Regions from separate parts of the Acerihabitans sp. TG2 genome, predicted to be linked through region 1. Evidence: predicted binding sites of a transcription regulator. Region 1 holds the regulator's gene; each other region holds the start of a gene.
What was found. The regulator CRP, encoded in region 1, controls carbon source genes, mostly activating them, when cyclic AMP is high. The targets are predictions, from matches to a motif close to ATGTGANNNNNNTCACAT.
Positions count from the first base shown of each region.

Region 2: msrB (peptide-methionine (R)-S-oxide reductase MsrB) is a predicted target of CRP. The motif match lies at 3,049-3,066, and genes of this name have one in related genera.
Region 3: SJI19_RS07205 (glycine dehydrogenase) is a predicted target of CRP. The motif match lies at 4,115-4,132, and genes of this name have one in related genera.

Region 1 covers NZ_JAYGJO010000009.1:10,984-17,442, forward strand. Annotated here, with positions in the region: gene SJI19_RS10015 (ABC transporter ATP-binding protein) at 1-1,452, shown strand, start outside; gene SJI19_RS10020 (LysE family translocator) at 1,471-2,073, opposite strand; gene SJI19_RS10025 (YheU family protein) at 2,193-2,438, shown strand; gene SJI19_RS10030 (phosphoribulokinase) at 2,539-3,408, shown strand; gene SJI19_RS10035 (OsmC family protein) at 3,545-3,967, opposite strand; gene crp (cAMP-activated global transcriptional regulator CRP) at 4,280-4,912, shown strand; gene argD (bifunctional acetylornithine/succinyldiaminopimelate transaminase) at 5,035-6,261, opposite strand; gene SJI19_RS10050 (aminodeoxychorismate synthase component II) at 6,407-6,459, opposite strand, start outside.
Region 2 covers NZ_JAYGJO010000002.1:184,206-190,664, reverse strand. Annotated here, with positions in the region: gene SJI19_RS02725 (aldo/keto reductase) at 1-660, shown strand, start outside; gene SJI19_RS02720 (D-hexose-6-phosphate mutarotase) at 759-1,631, opposite strand; gene gapA (glyceraldehyde-3-phosphate dehydrogenase) at 1,846-2,841, opposite strand; gene msrB (peptide-methionine (R)-S-oxide reductase MsrB) at 3,192-3,605, shown strand; gene SJI19_RS02705 (YeaC family protein) at 3,703-3,978, shown strand; partial or broken gene pncA (bifunctional nicotinamidase/pyrazinamidase) at 4,045-4,665, opposite strand; gene ansA (asparaginase) at 4,679-5,740, opposite strand; gene sppA (signal peptide peptidase SppA) at 5,884-6,459, opposite strand, start outside.
Region 3 covers NZ_JAYGJO010000006.1:43,590-50,048, reverse strand. Annotated here, with positions in the region: gene SJI19_RS07235 (DgaE family pyridoxal phosphate-dependent ammonia lyase) at 1-238, opposite strand, end outside; gene SJI19_RS07230 (amidohydrolase/deacetylase family metallohydrolase) at 222-1,367, opposite strand; gene SJI19_RS07225 (DUF4310 family protein) at 1,464-2,111, opposite strand; gene SJI19_RS07220 (DUF4311 domain-containing protein) at 2,131-2,907, opposite strand; gene SJI19_RS07215 (DUF4312 family protein) at 2,937-3,233, opposite strand; gene SJI19_RS07210 (glycine-rich SFCGS family protein) at 3,233-3,598, opposite strand; gene SJI19_RS07205 (glycine dehydrogenase) at 3,617-3,937, opposite strand; gene SJI19_RS07200 (hypothetical protein) at 4,609-5,499, opposite strand; gene cybC (cytochrome b562) at 5,801-6,190, opposite strand; gene pmbA (metalloprotease PmbA) at 6,217-6,459, opposite strand, start outside.

The DNA.
Region 1 (6,459 bases):
CTGAACCTGGCGCAGGCACTGATTTGCCGCTCTGATTTGTTGTTGCTTGATGAGCCGACCAACCATTTGGATCTGGATGCGGTGATGTGGTTGGAGAAGTGGCTGAAAAACTACAGTGGTACACTGCTGTTAATTTCTCATGACCGGGATTTTCTCGACCCTATCATCAACAAGATCCTGCACATTGAACAACAGACGTTGAACGAATATACCGGCAACTACTCTTCCTTCGAGTTGCAGCGGGTCACCAAACTGGCACAACAGCAGTCGCTTTACCAACATCAGCAGGAAAAGGTCGCTCATCTTCAACATTATATCGACCGTTTTCGTGCCCAAGCCACCAAAGCCAAGCAAGCGCAAAGCCGGATTAAAATGCTTGAGCGGATGGAACTGATAGCACCGGCGCATGTGGATAACCCATTCCAATTCAAATTCCGCACGCCGGAGAGTCTGCCCACTCCGCTGCTGAGCATGGAAAAAGTCAGCGCCGGTTACGGTGAGCACACCATACTTAACTCCATTAAGCTCAATTTAGTACCCGGCTCACGCATCGGGCTGCTGGGCCGCAACGGCGCCGGCAAATCCACGTTGATCAAACTTCTGGCCGGGACCCTCGAGCCCCAGTCCGGCAAAGTCAGCCTGGCGAAAGGCATTAAATTGGGCTATTTTGCCCAGCATCAGCTCGAGTTTCTGCGTGCCGATGAATCGCCGCTGCGACATATGACCCGTTTGGCACCTCAGGAAACAGAGCAAGCGCTACGCGACTACCTGGGCGGATTTGGTTTTCGCGGCGACAAGGTTACCGACCCGACTGCCCGTTTTTCCGGTGGGGAAAAAGCCCGGTTGGTTTTGGCGTTGGTGGTCTGGCAACGCCCTAATCTCCTGCTGCTCGATGAACCGACCAACCATCTGGATTTGGATATGCGCCAGGCGCTGACCGAAGCGCTTATCGATTTTGACGGCGCGCTGGTCGTGGTGTCCCATGACCGGCACTTGTTACGTTCGACCACTGATGAGTTTTACCTGGTGCATGACGGTCGGGTGGAGTCGTTCGATGGCGATGTGGAAGATTACCAACAGTGGTTAATTGAGCAGCAGCGCCAAACCTCGCAGGACGTGGACGAGACAGAAAATAGCGCAGCAACCACCAATAATGCCCAGAACCGCAAGGATCAAAAACGGCGCGAAGCAGATTTTCGTAACCAAACCCAGCCACTGCGCAAAGACATCACCCGTTATGAACAGCAGATGGAGACGCTGGCAGCCGACCTGGCAAGCATTGAGAACGATCTGGCGGATTCGTCACTCTATGATAACAGCCGTAAGGCAGATCTTACCTTGTGCCTGCAGCGGCAGGCCAAGGTTAAGTCGCAGTTAGAGGAGGCGGAAACTGCCTGGCTGGATGCGCAAGAGCAATTGGAAACCCTGACCCGTGAATTCGCACAGGAATAACCGGGCTATCTGGGGTAGTCAACGCCAGATGAGCAGCACACAGGCCGCAGTCAACAAACCCATGGCGATGTTAAACGCCGTCCAGGCGCGTTTGCTGCGCAGCAAACGGCCAATAAACGTACCAAAACCCAACCAGATCACGCCTGAGAGAACATTTACGGTGATGATGCCGATGCTGATGGCGCCTACTGAGGTAATATAGGCATTGCCGCTCAGGCTGAAACTCGCCACCGCACCCAAGGCCATCAGCCAGGCCTTGGGATTAAGAAACTGTAACAGCCCGCCTTGGTAAAACGGGATGGGTCTGATGGGTGCATTACCCGCTTCCAGTTTTTCATACGCCGCGGTAGCAATCTTCCAGGATAACCAAAGCAGATAAACGCTGCCGGCGACTTTTAGTATGAAATGAAGGGCTGGATAAAGCATAATCAGGCTGCCAACGCCGAAGGCGACCAGCAGCAAAATGCATTGCATCCCCAGCATAATGCCCAACATAAGCGGTGCGGAACGCCAAAAGCCGAAATTTGCGCCAGAGGCGGTAAGCAGCATATTGTTCGGTCCTGGGGTAATCGCGGCAACCCATAAAAACCCGAGCATAGATAGAAAAAGACTCGTTTCCACGTTTCAGTGGCTCCCTAAATAGCATTACCGATCACGCGATACCCAATAGCGCTCAAACCACGGGAAGCGTGACGGGTATATAATCATGAACGATAACGGGTAATTCGGGACATAATTACATGATTATTCCATGGCAACAAATAGATCCTGAAACGCTGTATAACCTGATTGAATCTTTCGTATTACGCGAAGGGACCGATTATGGCGAACAGGAAAAAACGTTGGCGCAGAAAGTCGACGATGTAAAACGCCAACTAGAACGTGGAGAAGCGGTGGTCGTCTGGTCGGAACTCCATGAAAATATTAATATCATGCCACGCAGCCAGTTTAACGCCCAGTCGCAGACACCGTCCAAAGAGCAGTAACGGGCTGGCACGTCACAGTGAAACATGATAACAATTATCATGAGCTTGATAGCTCGGTGTTTGTTAATCACGCAGCCTTTTCATCCAGCGCAGGATTATCATGTCAACACAGCATCCAATTATTGCCGTCACCGGCTCCAGTGGAGCCGGAACCACCACCACCAGTGTGGCTTTCCGGAAAATATTTCAGCAGCTCACTATTCACGCCGCAGAGTTGGAGGGCGATAGTTTTCACCATTTTACCCGGCCGGAGATGGATCTGGCGATCCGTAAAGCCCGGGATTTGGGGCGTCATATCAGCTATTTCGGTCCAGAGGCCAACGATTTTAGCTTATTGGCACATACCTTTGAGCGCTATGGACTGACCGGCCAAGGAGAGTCGCGCAAGTATTTGCACACTTATGACGAAGCCGTGCCTTTTAATCAAAATCCCGGCACCTTTACGCCTTGGCAACCCTTACCCGAATCCACCGACGTCTTGTTCTATGAGGGTCTACATGGCGGCGTGGTCACCGATCATCAGGATGTTGCACAGCATGTAGATTTGTTGGTGGGTGTGGTTCCCATCGTCAATTTGGAATGGATCCAGAAACTGGTGCGGGATACCGGGGAGCGCGGCCATTCCCGTGAGGCGGTAATGGATTCCGTAGTGCGTTCCATGGAGGATTATATTAATTACATTACCCCACAATTCTCCCGTACCCATATCAACTTTCAGCGGGTACCCACGGTAGATACGTCCAATCCGTTTGCCGCCAAGGCGATCCCCTCACTGGATGAAAGTTTTGTTGTCATTCATTTTCGCAGCTTAAAGAATATCGATTTACCCTATCTGTTGGCCATGTTGCAGGGGTCGTTTATTTCCAATATTAATACCTTGGTGGTACCCGGCGGAAAAATGGGCCTGGCCATGGAATTGATCATGGGACCGCTGGTGCAACAATTGCTGGAAGGAAAACAGATTCAATAAGACGCGGCACCTTGGTGCCACACCTTATCCGCCAAGGGGGGTTGGCATGGACATAGCCTGCCTTGTGATCTGTGGGTAGCGTTGCGACGGTCTTGGCGTCACTATCTCAACGCATGTCAACGTATGGCGACGTTTCCTAAGCGTGGGGGACAAGCGTCTCGCCGCGCACTTCAAAACTATGGGTCATTCGCACCGACTGGCCCAGCATCAGCGACACAGAACAGTATTTTTCCGCTGAAAGCGCTACCGCCCTTTCGACTGATTTGTCGCTAAGATCGCTGCCGGTTACGATGAAATGTAGATTGATATAGGTAAATATACGCGGCGCCTCGTCACGACGTTCAGACGTCAGTTTCACTTCACAGTCACGTACATCCTGCCGCCCTTTTTGTAAAATCGATACCACATCTATCGCACTGCACCCACCAACCGACATTAATACCATTTCCATAGGACTCGGCGCCTTTTCTCCGGCATTGCCATCCATTAAAACCTGATGGCCCGAGGCGGACTCACCCATAAATGACAATCCCTCGACCCACTTTACCCGTGCTTGCATGAGATGACTCCAGATGAAAAGCGTTACACCAGACTACATATTTGTCTGAAAAGTGGCAATGTTAGCGAACATACATCATGCTGATGCAAGACAACAGAAGACACTGCATCAAACCTATGTTAAAAACAAGGTTGGATCGGCTCATTGATAATGAAAGGGCAAGAGTCCGATCAGAACATCACTAAAACCAGACCCTAATATGTTCCCTTACGTCGCTCCGTTTACTGCGGAGTAAGAGAAATAGCACAGCGTCGTAATAGGGAATACGCTGTCCTTCATCAGGACAGCGATGACAAAAGAGGATAACAACGAATGGTTCTTGGCAAACCGCAAACAGACCCTACTCTCGAATGGTTCCTGTCACATTGCCATATTCATAAGTATCCATCGAAGAGTACGCTTATACATCAGGGCGAAAAAGCAGAAACGCTTTATTACATCGTTAAAGGTGCCGTCGCGGTGCTGATTAAGGATGAAGAAGGCAAAGAGATGATCCTCTCCTATCTTAACCAGGGGGATTTCATTGGTGAACTAGGCTTATTCGAGGAAGGTCAAGAACGTAGTGCCTGGGTACGGGCGAAAACCGCCTGTGAAGTGGCCGAGATTTCATATAAGAAATTTCGCCAGTTGATCCAGGTGAATCCGGATATATTGATGCGTTTGTCCGCACAAATGGCCAATCGTTTACAAGTCACCTCCGAAAAAGTGGGTAACTTGGCATTTTTGGACGTTACCGGGCGAATTGCCCAAACCCTGTTGAATCTGGCGAAGCAACCCGATGCCATGACCCATCCCGACGGTATGCAAATCAAGATTACCCGTCAGGAAATAGGCCAGATCGTCGGCTGCTCGCGTGAAACGGTAGGACGTATTCTGAAAATGTTGGAAGATCAAAACCTCATCTCCGCGCACGGGAAAACTATTGTCGTTTACGGTACGCGCTGATAGTGTCATAAAACGGGCGTGGTGCCTTGCGCCACGCTTTTTTTTCGTGAGCTCGTCGTTAGCGAATACGTTGTCGCGCCGGTTAAAAGAACGCCGGGAATAACGAACACCCGGCGCACCGCTTAGTCATCAGCGCCGACAACCTTGGCCACGGCTTTTTCAAAGCGCGCCATGCCCAGTTCAATATCGTCGAACCCCACCACCAGCGATGGCGCAAAACGCATCACGTCCGGACCGGCGACCAGCAGCATCACACCTTCAGCCGCACTGGCATGCAGGAATTCGCGCGCGCGCCCATGGTACTGGGGCTGTAACGCGGCGCCCAATAGCAAGCCCATACCACGGACGTCCTCAAACAGATGGTATTTTTGGTTTATCTTCTCCAGGGCGCTGATAAAGCGGTCGTGTCGTTCATTGATGCCCGCCAGCACTGCCGGCGTATTAATCACATCCAAGGCGGCTTCCGCCACCGCACAGGCCAGTGGGTTACCCCCGTAGGTGGTGCCATGGGTACCTACCGTCATCACCGAAGCAATATCTTCGGTGGTCAGCATGGCGCTGATGGGAAACCCGCCACCCAAGGCTTTTGCCGTGGTCAGGATATCGGGCAACACGCCGTAGTGCATATAGGTAAATAACTTGCCGGTGCGCCCCATGCCACACTGTACTTCATCCATGACCAACAGCGCCTGGTATTCATCGCACAGATCACGCAATCCCTGCAGGAACTCTGGTGTGGCAGGCATAATGCCCCCTTCACCCTGAATAGGTTCGACGACAATCGCGCAAGTATGATCATCCATCACGGCTTTTACCGCAGCCAAATCGTTGAACGGTACGTGGACGATATCCGCCGGTTTTGGCCCAAAACCATCGGAATATTTAGGCTGTCCGCCCACCGAGACGGTAAATAGCGTGCGGCCATGAAACGCATTATGAAACGCAATAATTTTCGTTTTGTAGGGACTGTGACGGGTGACAGCATAATGGCGAGCCAATTTGAATGCCGCTTCATTCGCCTCACCACCCGAGTTGGCAAAAAACACCCGATCAGCGAAGGTCGCATCAATCAATTTACTGGCCAGGCGCAGCGACGGTTCGTTGGTGAAAACATTGCTGGTATGCCACAGCGTCTCACCCTGTTGTTTTAGTGCTGCAACCAGTGCAGGATGGCAGTGGCCAAGTGCGGTTACCGCGATGCCGCCGGAGAAATCTACATACTCCTTGCCATCCTGATCCCATACCCGGCTGCCTTTCCCTTTTACGGGAATAAACTGTGCCGGCGCATAAACAGGCAGAATAACCCGATCGAAAGTTTCCCGTGTCACTGCGCTATCATCTTTTTTCATAAGCTTTTTACCCGGTTCGTCACAAAAGGATTAATGAAATTATAATCATAAAATATGAATAAAAAATCATTTTTCTGCAATGTTTTATTGCTGATTACCTAAAAAATTATCCGATGACGCATTGAACCTTAGCGGCAGACGTTCCTCAGTATTCCGTGGCGTCGGTCGCTAAAGCAGCGTGGTTAAGAAAGTTTTCCA
Region 2 (6,459 bases), on a different contig from region 1:
CAGGCGATTCATGGGCGGCGAGATGAGGTGTTCCTGGTCTCTAAGGTCTACCCACAAAACGCCGGTGGCCAAAAAGCGGCGGTGGCCTGTGAAAATAGTTTACGTCGTCTGCAAACTGACTATATCGATCTTTATTTATTGCACTGGCGTGGGGGTATTCCATTATCCGATACCATTGATGCCATGGAACAACTGCAGCGGGAGGGTAAAATCAAACGCTGGGGCGTGTCGAACCTTGATGTCGCGGATATGGAAGAGTTGTGGTCTTTACCGGGAGGTAGCGACTGCATGACCGATCAGGTGCTTTATCATTTGGCATCACGGGGTATTGAGTTTGATCTCCTACCCTGGTGCCAGCAGCGTTCTTTGCCAATAATGGCCTATTGTCCACTGGCGCAGGCCGGTAATTTGCGCAGCGGTTTACTGGACAACCAGTCGGTACGAGATATTGCCTATCAGTTGGGTATTACCGTGGCACAGGTGCTGTTAGCATGGGTTATCAGTCGGCCAGGCGTGATGGCTATCCCAAAAGCGACGAGTATTGATCATGTCACAGAGAATGCCGGCGCATTGGCAGTGACTCTGAGTGAAGCACAATTGCAAACGTTGGATAAGGCCTTTCCCGCGCCAGCGCGAAAAACACATCTGGATATTGTGTGATCCTTGTCTGACACCTGCAACTGGGCTAACACTGTTGGGTAAAACCTACGGGTGGGGCAGATTGACTGACTCACCCGTTTTAACCTAACCGCAAAAAATCAGGCTTTGCGAACGCTAAACCGGGTCGCCAATTTTGCAGGTGCTACATGTGACGCGTGCAGCGGTTTATTCACGCGCGCGGTTTCCACGCAAACATAGGTTTTATACCCATCATCAGCAACATCACTCATTTTACGCGCTAATTCGGCACCAGGATTCCAGGCTACCACGTCACTAAAATGCTGATGCTGGACTTCAATGATACGTTTATTCAGCCGGTCGTGGATCAGGCTGGTGCTGTCTGGGTGGGTGTAGATCCGATCCACTTCGCCGAGAAAGGTGACATCCCCATCTTGGCGCGCACTGACGCCGCCATTGACCTTGTCAACATAGCTGGTACCCAACCCGCCGACACTCACCTGAGCGATGTCGCCAATATTGAAATAGGTATGTAATGCGCTGGTGTTTTGGAAATCACCGTCGGCTTGCAGTTCGATGCTGCAGGTTTTACCCAACACAAATGTAACGCTTAAGGTAAACGGTTTCGGCCAGTATTGCTCGGTGACGGCGCTGTCGCTCAGCGTTAGCGTTAAGGTCGCTTGTTCGGCGTCTTCGTGGTGCGCGGTTAATTGCCACGGCAAAATACGCGCAAAACCATGGTTGGGACTGGCAATCTTTCCGAACCAGGGCCAGCAGATAGGCACGCCGCCACGGATGGCTACGCCATCTTTAAATTCGCTAATATCACTTAACCACAACACGGGTTGCTCGCCAGCAGGTTGCCAGGCTAATAAATGTGCCCCCTGTAGTGTAATGGCAGCTTTTACTTTGGGATGGTCGATAACGATAACCGGCAATTCATCCAGCTGGCGCAGGCTGATGGTGGCAGAGAGTTGCTCTTTAACCGGTAACGCAAAAAGAGAGTCGTGCATGGAGTGGACCTTCTTGGGTTAACATGCGAGTCAAATAAAAAGGGCGACATGACTGTCGCCCCTATAACCATAAGCCGTACACGCTATATTTTTTCCCACATTGCAACCGTGTTGACTACGTTCGTTCACCCGAATCACTTACCTGAGGCAACTCCGGGTTTGCTCACATGCCACCGTGGTGCAACGCAAAATCAAGAGGATATAGCGACGATAACTACTTGGCGATATGGGATATCAGATCCAATACTTTATTAGAGTAACCGGTTTCGTTATCATACCAAGCTACCAGTTTCACAAAATTCTTATTCAGTGAAACACCGGCTTTGGCATCGAATACGGAAGTCAGTTTTTCACCATTGAAATCGGTGGAAACTACGGCTTCATCGGTATAACCCATGACGCCCTTCAGTTCGCCTTCAGCTGCGGCTTTCATTGCCGCGCAGATTTCTTCGTACGTTGCGCTTTTTTCAATGCGCGCAGTCAGATCGACGACGGAAACGTTAGGGGTCGGAACGCGGAATGCCACACCGGTCAATTTACCATTCAGTTCTGGGATAACTTTACCCACAGCCTTGGCGGCGCCAGTTGAGGACGGAATGATATTCTGTGACGCGCCACGACCGCCGCGCCAGTCTTTATGAGACGGGCCGTCAACGGTTTTCTGAGTCGCAGTGGTAGCATGTACTGTCGTCATCAGTGCTTCAATGATACCGAACTTGTCATTCAGTACTTTAGCCAACGGCGCCAGGCAGTTGGTGGTACATGACGCATTGGAAACAATATCCTGACCATCATAAGACTTGTGGTTCACGCCCATAACAAACATTGGGGTGCTGTCTTTAGAAGGGCCAGTCAGAACGACTTTTTTGGCGCCGGCAGTGATGTGCTTACGCGCAGTTTCGTCGGTCAGGAAAAGACCCGTGGCTTCTGCAACCACGTCGACACCTACGTCACCCCATTTCAGGTTAGCCGGATCACGTTCTGAGGTGACACGGATGGTTTTACCGTTGACCACCAGGTGGCCATCTTTTACTTCCACGGTGCCGTTGAAACGACCGTGGGTCGAATCGTACTTAAGCATGTAAGCCATGTAATCAGCATCTAACAGGTCGTTGATCGCAACGATTTCAAGATCTTTACGTTCCTGCGCGGCACGGAAAACAATACGGCCGATACGGCCGAAACCGTTGATACCTACTTTGATAGTCATATATTCCACCAGCTATTTAATAGTGAATAAAAGGTTGCCTGTAAACTTACAAAAACCTCACGCAGCGTCAAGCGGAATCGTGTCAATTGTTGCTAAAAATCAAACCCAATCGCACCTTTTGAACGTTAATTGTTCATTCCGCTACCCGCACAGCTACGAATAAGATGGAGGCCTGAGCCCGCCGTGTAAACTGCACTTGGCAGCTAAGTGTGATGTGCGTCACACTTACCGCTCACGTTGTTTCTCGTCCCTTAGTTTATGCTAAAAATGGCTTCGACGTTGTTAATTATTTGTTATAATGCGATAGATCGAGCCTTATTCATTTTATTACCCGGCAGAGAATCGCACTTATGGCTAAAAATGATCCCACCCCGTTAATGCCTGATTCCTTAACCGACATGCAGCGCCACGTCACTCAGGAGAGGGGCACCGAACCGCCCTTTAGCGGTAAGTTACTGGAAAATAAGCGCACCGGCCAATACCATTGTCTTTGTTGCCATGCGCCGTTGTTTTTTTCTGAAACAAAATATGACTCAGGCTGCGGCTGGCCGAGTTTTTATCAACCAGTAGATGATAACGCCATCCGTTATTTGGACGATAACTCGCACGGTATGCAGCGGGTGGAGATTCGCTGTGCCCGGTGTGATGCGCATCTTGGCCATGTTTTTCCTGACGGTCCCCAACCTGGTGGTGCCCGTTATTGCGTTAACTCCGTCTCGTTGCGTTTCAAAGATCAGGATAACGGTGAGGAGATCGTTGGGTAATATCCCGGCACTGAGTGCCGTTCGCCCGGTTTTTTTGTGACGATAAAATTGCAAACTTAATCGATTCAGCTAATTATTCTTATGCAAGGAATTTTTCGTGGACGTTGATGGGCTAATGGCGAACGTAACGCCGGAAATTTACCAGCGGCTAAAAACGGCGGTAGAACTGGGTAAGTGGTTGGATGGTGTGGCTCTGACGGCCGAGCAACGCGATAACTGTCTGCAGGTGGTGATGTTATGGCAGGCGCGGCATAATCATCAACCGGAGCACATGAGCATTGGCACCGACGGTCGGGTGGTGATGAAAAGCAAACGTGAACTGTTAGATGAACTGCAGGGGAACGCGCCGCCGTTGGCGCGGTTTAAACCCTAACGTGTGTGCGGCACTATCAGCAAGGGGCGGCAGCAAGGGGCGGCAGCAAGGGGCGGCGCGTTGGCAAAATTCATCCAGGGTAACGGCCAACGCGCCCTGATTGCACATCTGTGCCATCGCCTGACTGCCGTCGGTAGGGGCGAGGTTAACGGCGCGACACCCGCTACTGATGACCTCAACGGTGTAACCCAGCGCTAAGGCGTCCAGCACGGTGAATTTCACGCAATAATCCGTCGCCAGGCCCATCACCACGAGCTCAGTGATATGACGTGCGCGTAGCCACTGGTCCAGTTCGGTGGTCCGACGGTGGCCGTTATCAAAAAAAGCGCTGTAACTGTCAACCTCTACCTGCTGTCCCTTATAAATGCGTTTGGTGATCCCTTGTTGGTTCAAGCGAGGGTGTAACCGTGCACCTTCGCTTTCTTGCACGCAATGTGCGGGCCACCATACTTGTGGCAAGCCGTCCAGGATTCCGGTGCCGCCAACCTCATGTCCCGCGTTGATGGCAAAACTGCCGTGATTGCCTGGATGCCAGTCCAGAGTCGCGACAACGGGTATATTCGCCTGTTGGCAGTATGCCAAGGCCTGATTCGCCACATCGATAACATCGTCGCCGGCCGGAACGGCCAGTGCGCCGCCGCGGCAGAAATCATTCTGTAAATCTATCAGCAATAGTGCTTTGCTCATGGCAGCCTCTGGATTAATCGTTAGCGGTTAACTCACCACGTAAGTCCTGTTGCATTAGCTGGCGTATATCCTGCGTGCTCAACGCTGGTTGCAGCCGTGACGGAGGTAACTCGGGCGGGTAGGTCATTTGCTGACTGAGTAAAAAGTGCAGTTTGGTCAGGCTGGCTTCTACCGTCATATCAAAGCCGCTAATGACGCCGGCCTGCGCCAAAGCGTTGCCGGTGGCATAGCCCCCCATATTGACCCGGCCGGAAAAACATTGCGTTAGGTTGACTACCACGCTGCCGCGATCCACCGCTTGGCGCAATTCATTGAGTAATGCCGGATGCTGTGGGCCGTTGCCCACTCCGTAGGAACGTAAAATTAGCGCTTTGACCGGCTGGCGCAGAAAATTGCCCACCACGTCGGCGGAAATGCCGGGATAGAGCGTAACGACCCCCACCGGCTGTGGTGTTATCGGATGGACGATCAGTTGAGCACCAACCGGTTGGGGCCGCTCAGCCGCCAGCCGACGAATATGGATCCCGGCTTCAAGCAACGGCGGCAGGTTGGGGGAGGCAAAGGCATCGAAACCATCGGCGTGCGCCTTGGTTGAACGGTTGCCACGAAACATTTTATTATTAAAAAACAGTGTGACTTCGTTGATCGGATAATTGGCGGCCAGATACAGCGCGTTAAGTAAATTGGTTTGCCCGTCTGAACGAAGCTCCTCCAGGGGGATCTGTGACCCTGTCACTATTACCGGTTTATTCAGATTTTCCAGCATAAACGACAGCGCCGAGGCGGTGAACGCCATGGTATCTGTGCCGTGTAGTATGACAAACCCATCGTAGCGGTGGTAGTTTTGCGCGATGTCCTGGGCAATATTCTGCCAATCGACCGGGCTCATATCGGAGGAGTCAATTAGCGGCACAGACTCATGCACGGTAAAGTCAGGCATTTCGTCGCGGTAAAACTCAGGCATTAGCGCCAGTTGGCGCTGCAAATGTCCCGATACAGGAATATAGCCATTTTCGGACCGTTGCATACCGATAGTGCCGCCGGTATAGGCCACATAAATAGATTTTTTAGACATGTCTGAGATAAGGGGTTAACGGGGCAATGCGGTAATTATACGGCTAAACGGTAATAAAACCAGCGTGGCCTTGGTGCTGCAGGTAATAAGGCGCCCGAGAGCGCCTGGAGAGAATAAGGGGCCGGCGAACCGAACCCTATTGGTTATTGTACGTCACCGCAGGAAAGACAGTAAGCGTAGCGATTTTGTGGATCGGTAAGATGTGCGAAAAATACAGGTTGGGCATTAAACAGCGCATTAACCTGGCTGGTGGGTACCGGCAGGAAGGCTTGAATCATGGCCGGCAGATGGGCATAGATCGATACGCTGGCTTGCGACAAGATAAGATCGATCAAGCTCGGTTCCTCAATATACCAATTCAGATGAAATTGCTGCAGTTTGGCCAGCTCAGCAGCCTTGGCTACCGCATCATCGAAATCGCCCAGTTGGTCGACCAGGCCGTTGGTTTTTGCATCTGTACCTGCCCAGACGTGGCCTTGAGCAATTTTATCCACCTCTTCGGGGGTTTTATTGCGTGCTTTGCCGACCAGGGTAATAAAGTTTTTATAACCGTTCTCAATATTAAGCTGCATCATCTGCGAGAACTCTGGCGGCAACGCTTTGGTCGCTGACAAATCGGCCAGCGGCGAGGTAGCCACCCCGTCGGTGTGAACGCCGATGCTGGCCAGGGTATTCTCGAAGGTATTGACGACACCGAAAATCCCTATCGAGCCGGTCAG
Region 3 (6,459 bases), on a different contig from region 1:
CCGACTGGGCAATACCCGCTGAGGCGCAAGATACCACCACTGCGCTCTCAACGCCTAACAAACCGGCCAGATAGTCGCCGGTTTTATCCACCAAATCCTTTATTTCAAAAAAATGATTAAGGCCAAGGTTAACCGCCTCCACCACATCGCTACGGGGCGTGGATACGCCCAGAATAGTCATTCGGCCCGAGGCGTTGATCACGTGTTTGAGCTGGTATTTTTCATAAATTGAAGACATGGGATAATTTTCCTTCGTCCGTTAACAGACATTCGCCACCTACCACCGCAGCCAGAGGCACGAATCGCCGTTGCCCGCCGACCGAGACGCCTTCGGCATCGGTAAACACACAGGGCTCGGTGCTAAAATCAAATAGGGTTAAATCGGCGTCATGGCCGGGTTCCAAGCGCCCTTTGTGCGTTAATCGCAGCGCGGTCGCGGCATGGAGGGTGACACAATCAATGACCTGGCGTGACGTCATACCCAGGGTTAGAAATTTTGACATTACCGCCGCCAGGCTGTGAACCGGCCCGTCAATGCGATTGCGGCAATAAATATCCGAACTGATGGTATTGGGATACACCCCCTGCGCAATAGCAAGCCTCGCCACCTCAAAACTAAAGCTGGCGGTGCCATGGCCTACATCCAGGTGTACACCGCGCTTCAACGCGCGTCGTACCGACGCACGCAACTCACCCGCCGCCGTCAGGATACGATTGGGTTTGCCGTTATAGCAGTGGGTAATAATATCGCCCTCGGTAAGCAGTTCGGCGATAGTACCTAAATCCGGTGGATTATTGCCAATATGCACCATCAGCGGCAAATCACCATTGGCCCGCTGGATCATTTTGGCTCGTACCAACGGTTTGACGCCATTGGCACCCACGACACTGCTGCTGATACGCGCCTTGAGACCAATGATAAAATCAGGATGGCGGGCAATGGCTTCACCCGCCAATGCCATGTCGATACGCGACATATCAGCCAGTTCATCCTGGGTAACAATGCCGGTACGGGCAATATTCAACAGCGCGAATACCCGAGTTTTTGCCACGCGGGTCAGACGGTAAAAGTCATCAATATGGTCAGCGCCGGTGCTCCCGGCATCCACCACCGACGTCACACCGCCGGCGACGCCCACCCGATCAGGCTCATCATGATAGATAGGTGAAGCTGGGTAGCAGTGAACGTGGGAATCAATCCAACCGGCGCTGACATAACAACGGCCGCCGAGGTTGATCTCATGTCGGGCCGGGGCCGAGATAGCGCCGATGGCAGCAATGCGACCATTCTGGATGGCAATATCGATAAGCGTATTGTCCACCCGTTTGGCTTGCTTGATGATCACGTCATATAGGGTTGTCATCATTTCTCCTGACGTTGCCTGGCCGCCGCCCCGCAAGACGTGGCCAAGTGCTAAGGTACGATCTTGCCCGTCGACACCGGGTCGGCGGGCGCAGCAATCCTAGCCGATAGCCACTGGGAACAACGCGCCCAGCAACATCGCGCCGAGAATGGCACCGCCGGTGATAGGTTTATTCCACAGATAAAACAGTAGCGCCCCGGCCAACGAACCCAGGCCGATGGGGATAGACGCGCCAATAGCGGATAAGATAATCAGCGGACCAAGAAAACGCCCTGAAGTATTACCGGCGCCCATCATGACATCTGCGCCGTAGGTGGAGCTGGTTTGACTAATAGTGAATTTGCGCGCCAGAACAATCAGTCCGCCAATCAACAAACCTAGCACCATGCCGGTGGCCAGGGAGGCGGCAAAATTTTGCAAAGGAAACACGATGCCAGCGCCGAGCAATAGCGCCGGAATACCCAAACCGACGCCGGTTTGCAACGCCCCGCCGATATCCAAAATACCTACCAGCGAACCTTCAATGATGCGCGCAAACAGAAAACTGGCACCGAACGCCGCCACCGCACCATACACGCCGGTGTCGATCCCGGTGCGTAGCATGGCGACAAACGCCACTTCATTAAACGCTCCGATGCCATACAGGTAATACATATGGGTACCGGCAAAAATACCGGCCGACAGTATGCCGACAAAAATCGGGAACGACCAGTCGGCATACCAAAAGCCGCGTTTTGTTGCTTCCATTATCTGGCTCCTCGGAAAGTTATTTACCGCTCAGGGTGTTATGGATAGTGTCCAGCCAGACGGGAACGCCCAGACTAAACGACTGCAAAGCTTTCATATCAAAACCACGGAAGAAACCGCTTAGCACAAACAGGGCGATTATCGCCGCCATCATAATGCCGGTAATTTTATTCCAGCCACCCTCTTCGACACCCTTACCAATCAATATACCCAACACCAGTCCAGGCACGGCGTTACCCATGATAAGCTGTGCCAGACCACCAAAAATCGTGGCCCAAAATCCGGAGCGCTTGCCAGCATCAATGGCCGCCAGCCAGAAAATAACCGGCATCACGGTGTTGACCAGGATATTGGCGGCAGGTACCAGGACCTTAACTGCAGTAACCTGCAGCGCGGCCGGCACGGCAGACGCGGTGGAGTTCAAAAACGCCACGACCAGCATCCCAATGATGCTACAGGCGATGGCCATACGTTTCGGATCGTGCATGGTCTCGCTAAGCTGCCGATTTTTAATCATCAGCGCCGCTGCGCCCCAGTGCGGAATGATGCGATGATCGACGTCTTGCGTAAACGCCCCGGCAGCGACTGATGAAGCCCAAGCGTTAAAGAAAAATCCCAGGCCAAAAGAGAAATGAGAAGCGGGATCGCCTTCGCAGGAATTCAATTCTCCCAACGTACGAAACGCACCCATGCCCTGGACGGTTGGCGCATGGAACATGCGCGCCGCACCGGCACCCACGCCAAAGCCGACGAATCCGCCGATAATGAGCGATTTTATTAAGATTATAAGGAACATCGGATTATCCTTTCATTATTACCCACGGATCAGCGCAGGATAAATGGAACTTTTTCGGTATCTATCATGGTGATACTGACGGTAATATCCAACACCACGCTATAACGTTTTTTTTCCCGAGGGAGAAAGAAAAAAAGAAATTTCTCGGTGGTACTATGCTCTTCCGCCATAATGATTTTCACGTCCTCCGGTTCAATGCGTAATAACACGTAACCGGTTGATTTCAGTACCACGGATTGTACTTTGCTCAGGGCTGCAGCAAAGGCGCTATTTTTTGTTTCACCGTTTCCCGCCACCTGCACGGTTAAAACTGATTGCTGTTTCATCAGGCGCTGCCATATTTTTTTATCCAGGTTTCTACTAATTTCTGACCCAGTTCTTCTTTATCCATAAAACCGAAACCCAGAACTTTACATCCTTCCTGAATAGCAGTGACGCCCTCTTCGATAGACCGCATACCGTATTTGGCTTTATAACCGTATTTATTTTGTGCGGTGATGGCACCGGCGCCGCCACTGCCGCAAAATGAGATGCCAAAATCCACTTGTTCACTGTTCATGACATCGCCCAGCCTCATATCCGCCGCCATGCCCGGAACCACAATCGCTTGTCCACCAGCGGTTTCGACGCCTTGTGCCACTTTTTGCCCTTTACCCAATCTATCGCCAATCGCGACTTTGACTTGTGCCATGGTGTATCTCCACTGTGTTTAACGGTTGTTATCTTTGGCAACTTCGAAATGAACCGATAATAAATAGGCTTCCTCAATCGGTAAATTATCCAGTAAATTCACCACTTCTTTTGCCATTTCCATCGAATCCGCCGAAATCTCATCAAATAAACTACTATCCACTTCCGGCAATGGCTCCCCGGTAAGAGAACGCATCACCATGGCCCTGACATGTGAATTCAGCATCTGCTCCTGTACCTGATTGACCTCAATACCTCGGGTTTTAAGCATCACCATGATCGCCGACAACACTTTTTCGAACAGGGTTGCTGATAATAATGCGTGGCGATTCTCTTCGATTGGGGTTACAGCTTTATCGCCCACGATAGACTCCTACGTCGTCCAAAATTAAAAACTGTTTTAGCATGGTCAAAAATGAATGCTGCAACCGGTTTTCAGGATGATTCACCCTAACTTTTGTATTCATGAGTTTCTAGCCGCTCTATTTCCACTTTGAAACGGAAATAATTCGAGGATAAGTGTTCTGCGTCTCATAATAGCCATAAGGTAGGCAAATACACTGCGTATAACGATACACACAGTGAATAGCGTTATTGATATGTTATTGGAAAGGATATTATTTTAAAAAATAGATATAAGTATAACTTATATTATTTGCTATCACATTCAACCCAAAAAATGCCCCAGTGCGGGTTTAAGGTGATGATCTGCACTAACCCGCCTATTGGTGGTTCACCACGCCACCCGCGTGGCATGCAGGCATCCGGCGAAAACCGGCCATTGGATAGTGCCAGTGATAGAGGCAACGAGCGGCCATAACCGCTGCAACCGATGCGCTGACAGGATTGGACAAACCGGTTAGCGCACGTTGGAAAAACCTATATTATGACAATAAAAAATCGTGGTAATCACGCGGTTCAACGCCGGCGTTGAGGATTGATGCTGCGGGTTCAGGCGTTAGGCGTGTTATGTCTTCGGACCAATGGGTCGAGATAACGGCGATCTACCGTTTAGGGCTTGACGTAGGTTACCTGTAGTTGCTGCTTTTTTATATGCCTTAATTCTGAAAAAGTGATGGGTTCAAACACGCTACCCATGCCGGTAAAGTCGTTTTTTCCCTGCCAATTCTTCTTATTTGATATAGCGGTGATATTATTTTTTAAATCTGGATCATAAAGGAATTCAATTCCACCAAATTCATTTTTTATTTTAGCAAAAAAATCGAGACTTAACTTACTCAATTTTCTTACCCGTGCAGTGTAAATAGCATGTTCTATAACATAATAAACCATACCAGACATAGGTTTAGCTTTAATTTCAGCCAACCGTCTATGCCCCACCTCGTCGTTTTCTAAAAAGCAAGAATAGACATCCTTCATCATTTCTTCAAACTTTGTCTCTTGTGATACACTTTTGGCCATTATTCTACATAACGTATAATCAATCATTGAGTATTGGTTGTTCTTTAAAAAAAAATCGTTTACATAGGTCTTTGATTTTAACACCCGTGCTTTCATTGACTCACATAACAACAGTTTGCATTGATGTTCTTTTATAAAACAGATGAATCTCGTGGCAATATCTCGCAGTATGTCTTCATTAATGAATGATCTGTAATGCAGTTGTTTTAACTCCGTTTCGTTGATGCGTAGTTCACCCTTTGATATAGACTCAACCGGATGGTTATAAAGGTTAATTGCGATGACTTCCCAAATGCCATGCAAGGTTAATGTCAGTTTTTTAACATTAGCGGAAGACCTGTATCTCCGTATTTCCTCTGAAAACCCATAGACCATGGTGATGTTTTTTGTAAGCGGGGAAGTGTGATTATTTTCTGACAAAGAGTCGCACAAATTAATATTTTTTGACCTGGATAATAAAGAAGGAAAATAGTTATTCATAAATGGGATAAACCCCGATTCCGCAGGTAAAGTTAACAACAAAAGATATGTTATGATTATCATTAAGTTTATTGGCAAATGCAATGCTATTTTTATAGACAGCCTGCGGGGTTATTTATATATTATCACCACATTTATTGTCATATTAATTAATACGCTAGTTATCATTTTGGTTGGGATGTAATACATTATGCTTGGTACCGGCTGCCGATGGCCCGATCGCATTCATGTCATCATAGGGCCACCGCCAGCAAGCCGCGCGAGTCAAGTGCTAGCGACTCGCGACGGCGCGCGCAAGCGATTAACGGAATTTAGCGTGATTTTCGTCGCGGGTTTGCTTAAATTGCTTCGCGACCACCTTCACCTGCGCCACATCACCTTTTGCCGCCAATGCCTGGGCCTGTTCAATCTGGTTGATCAGGTTGGTCATTCCCTGACGGTAATCCTTCATCTTGGGGCCATCAGCCGGCTGTCCTTGCAGTTTCGGCGGCGTGTCCTTGAGCGCGTCCATCGCGGCTTCGTGCATATTCGCCAGGGCTTTTTTCAACGTATCGACATTATCACTCTTCATTACGGTACTGACGTTAGCCGCCAGGATATCCATGTTCTCGCCAAGATCGCGTGCCGACGCCATTAAGGGACTGCTCATCAACAGCGTGAACGACAACATTGCGATTATTTTTATTTTCATGCTGGTGCTTCCTGTTAAATATTGATTTAAATACCGGCTATTTTCATTTCTGACAATAGTACCGATCCACACTGGATATTGCTGCGGGTTTCTATGTCGTCCCCCACCGTAACAATATTGCGCCACATATCCCTTAGATTACCGGCAATGGTAATTTCGCTCACCGGATATTGTATTTCACCGTTTTCGACCCAGAAACCCGCCGCCCCCCGGGAGTAATCACCGGTGATGGCGCTAACACCTTGCCCCATCAGTTCGGTCACCACCAA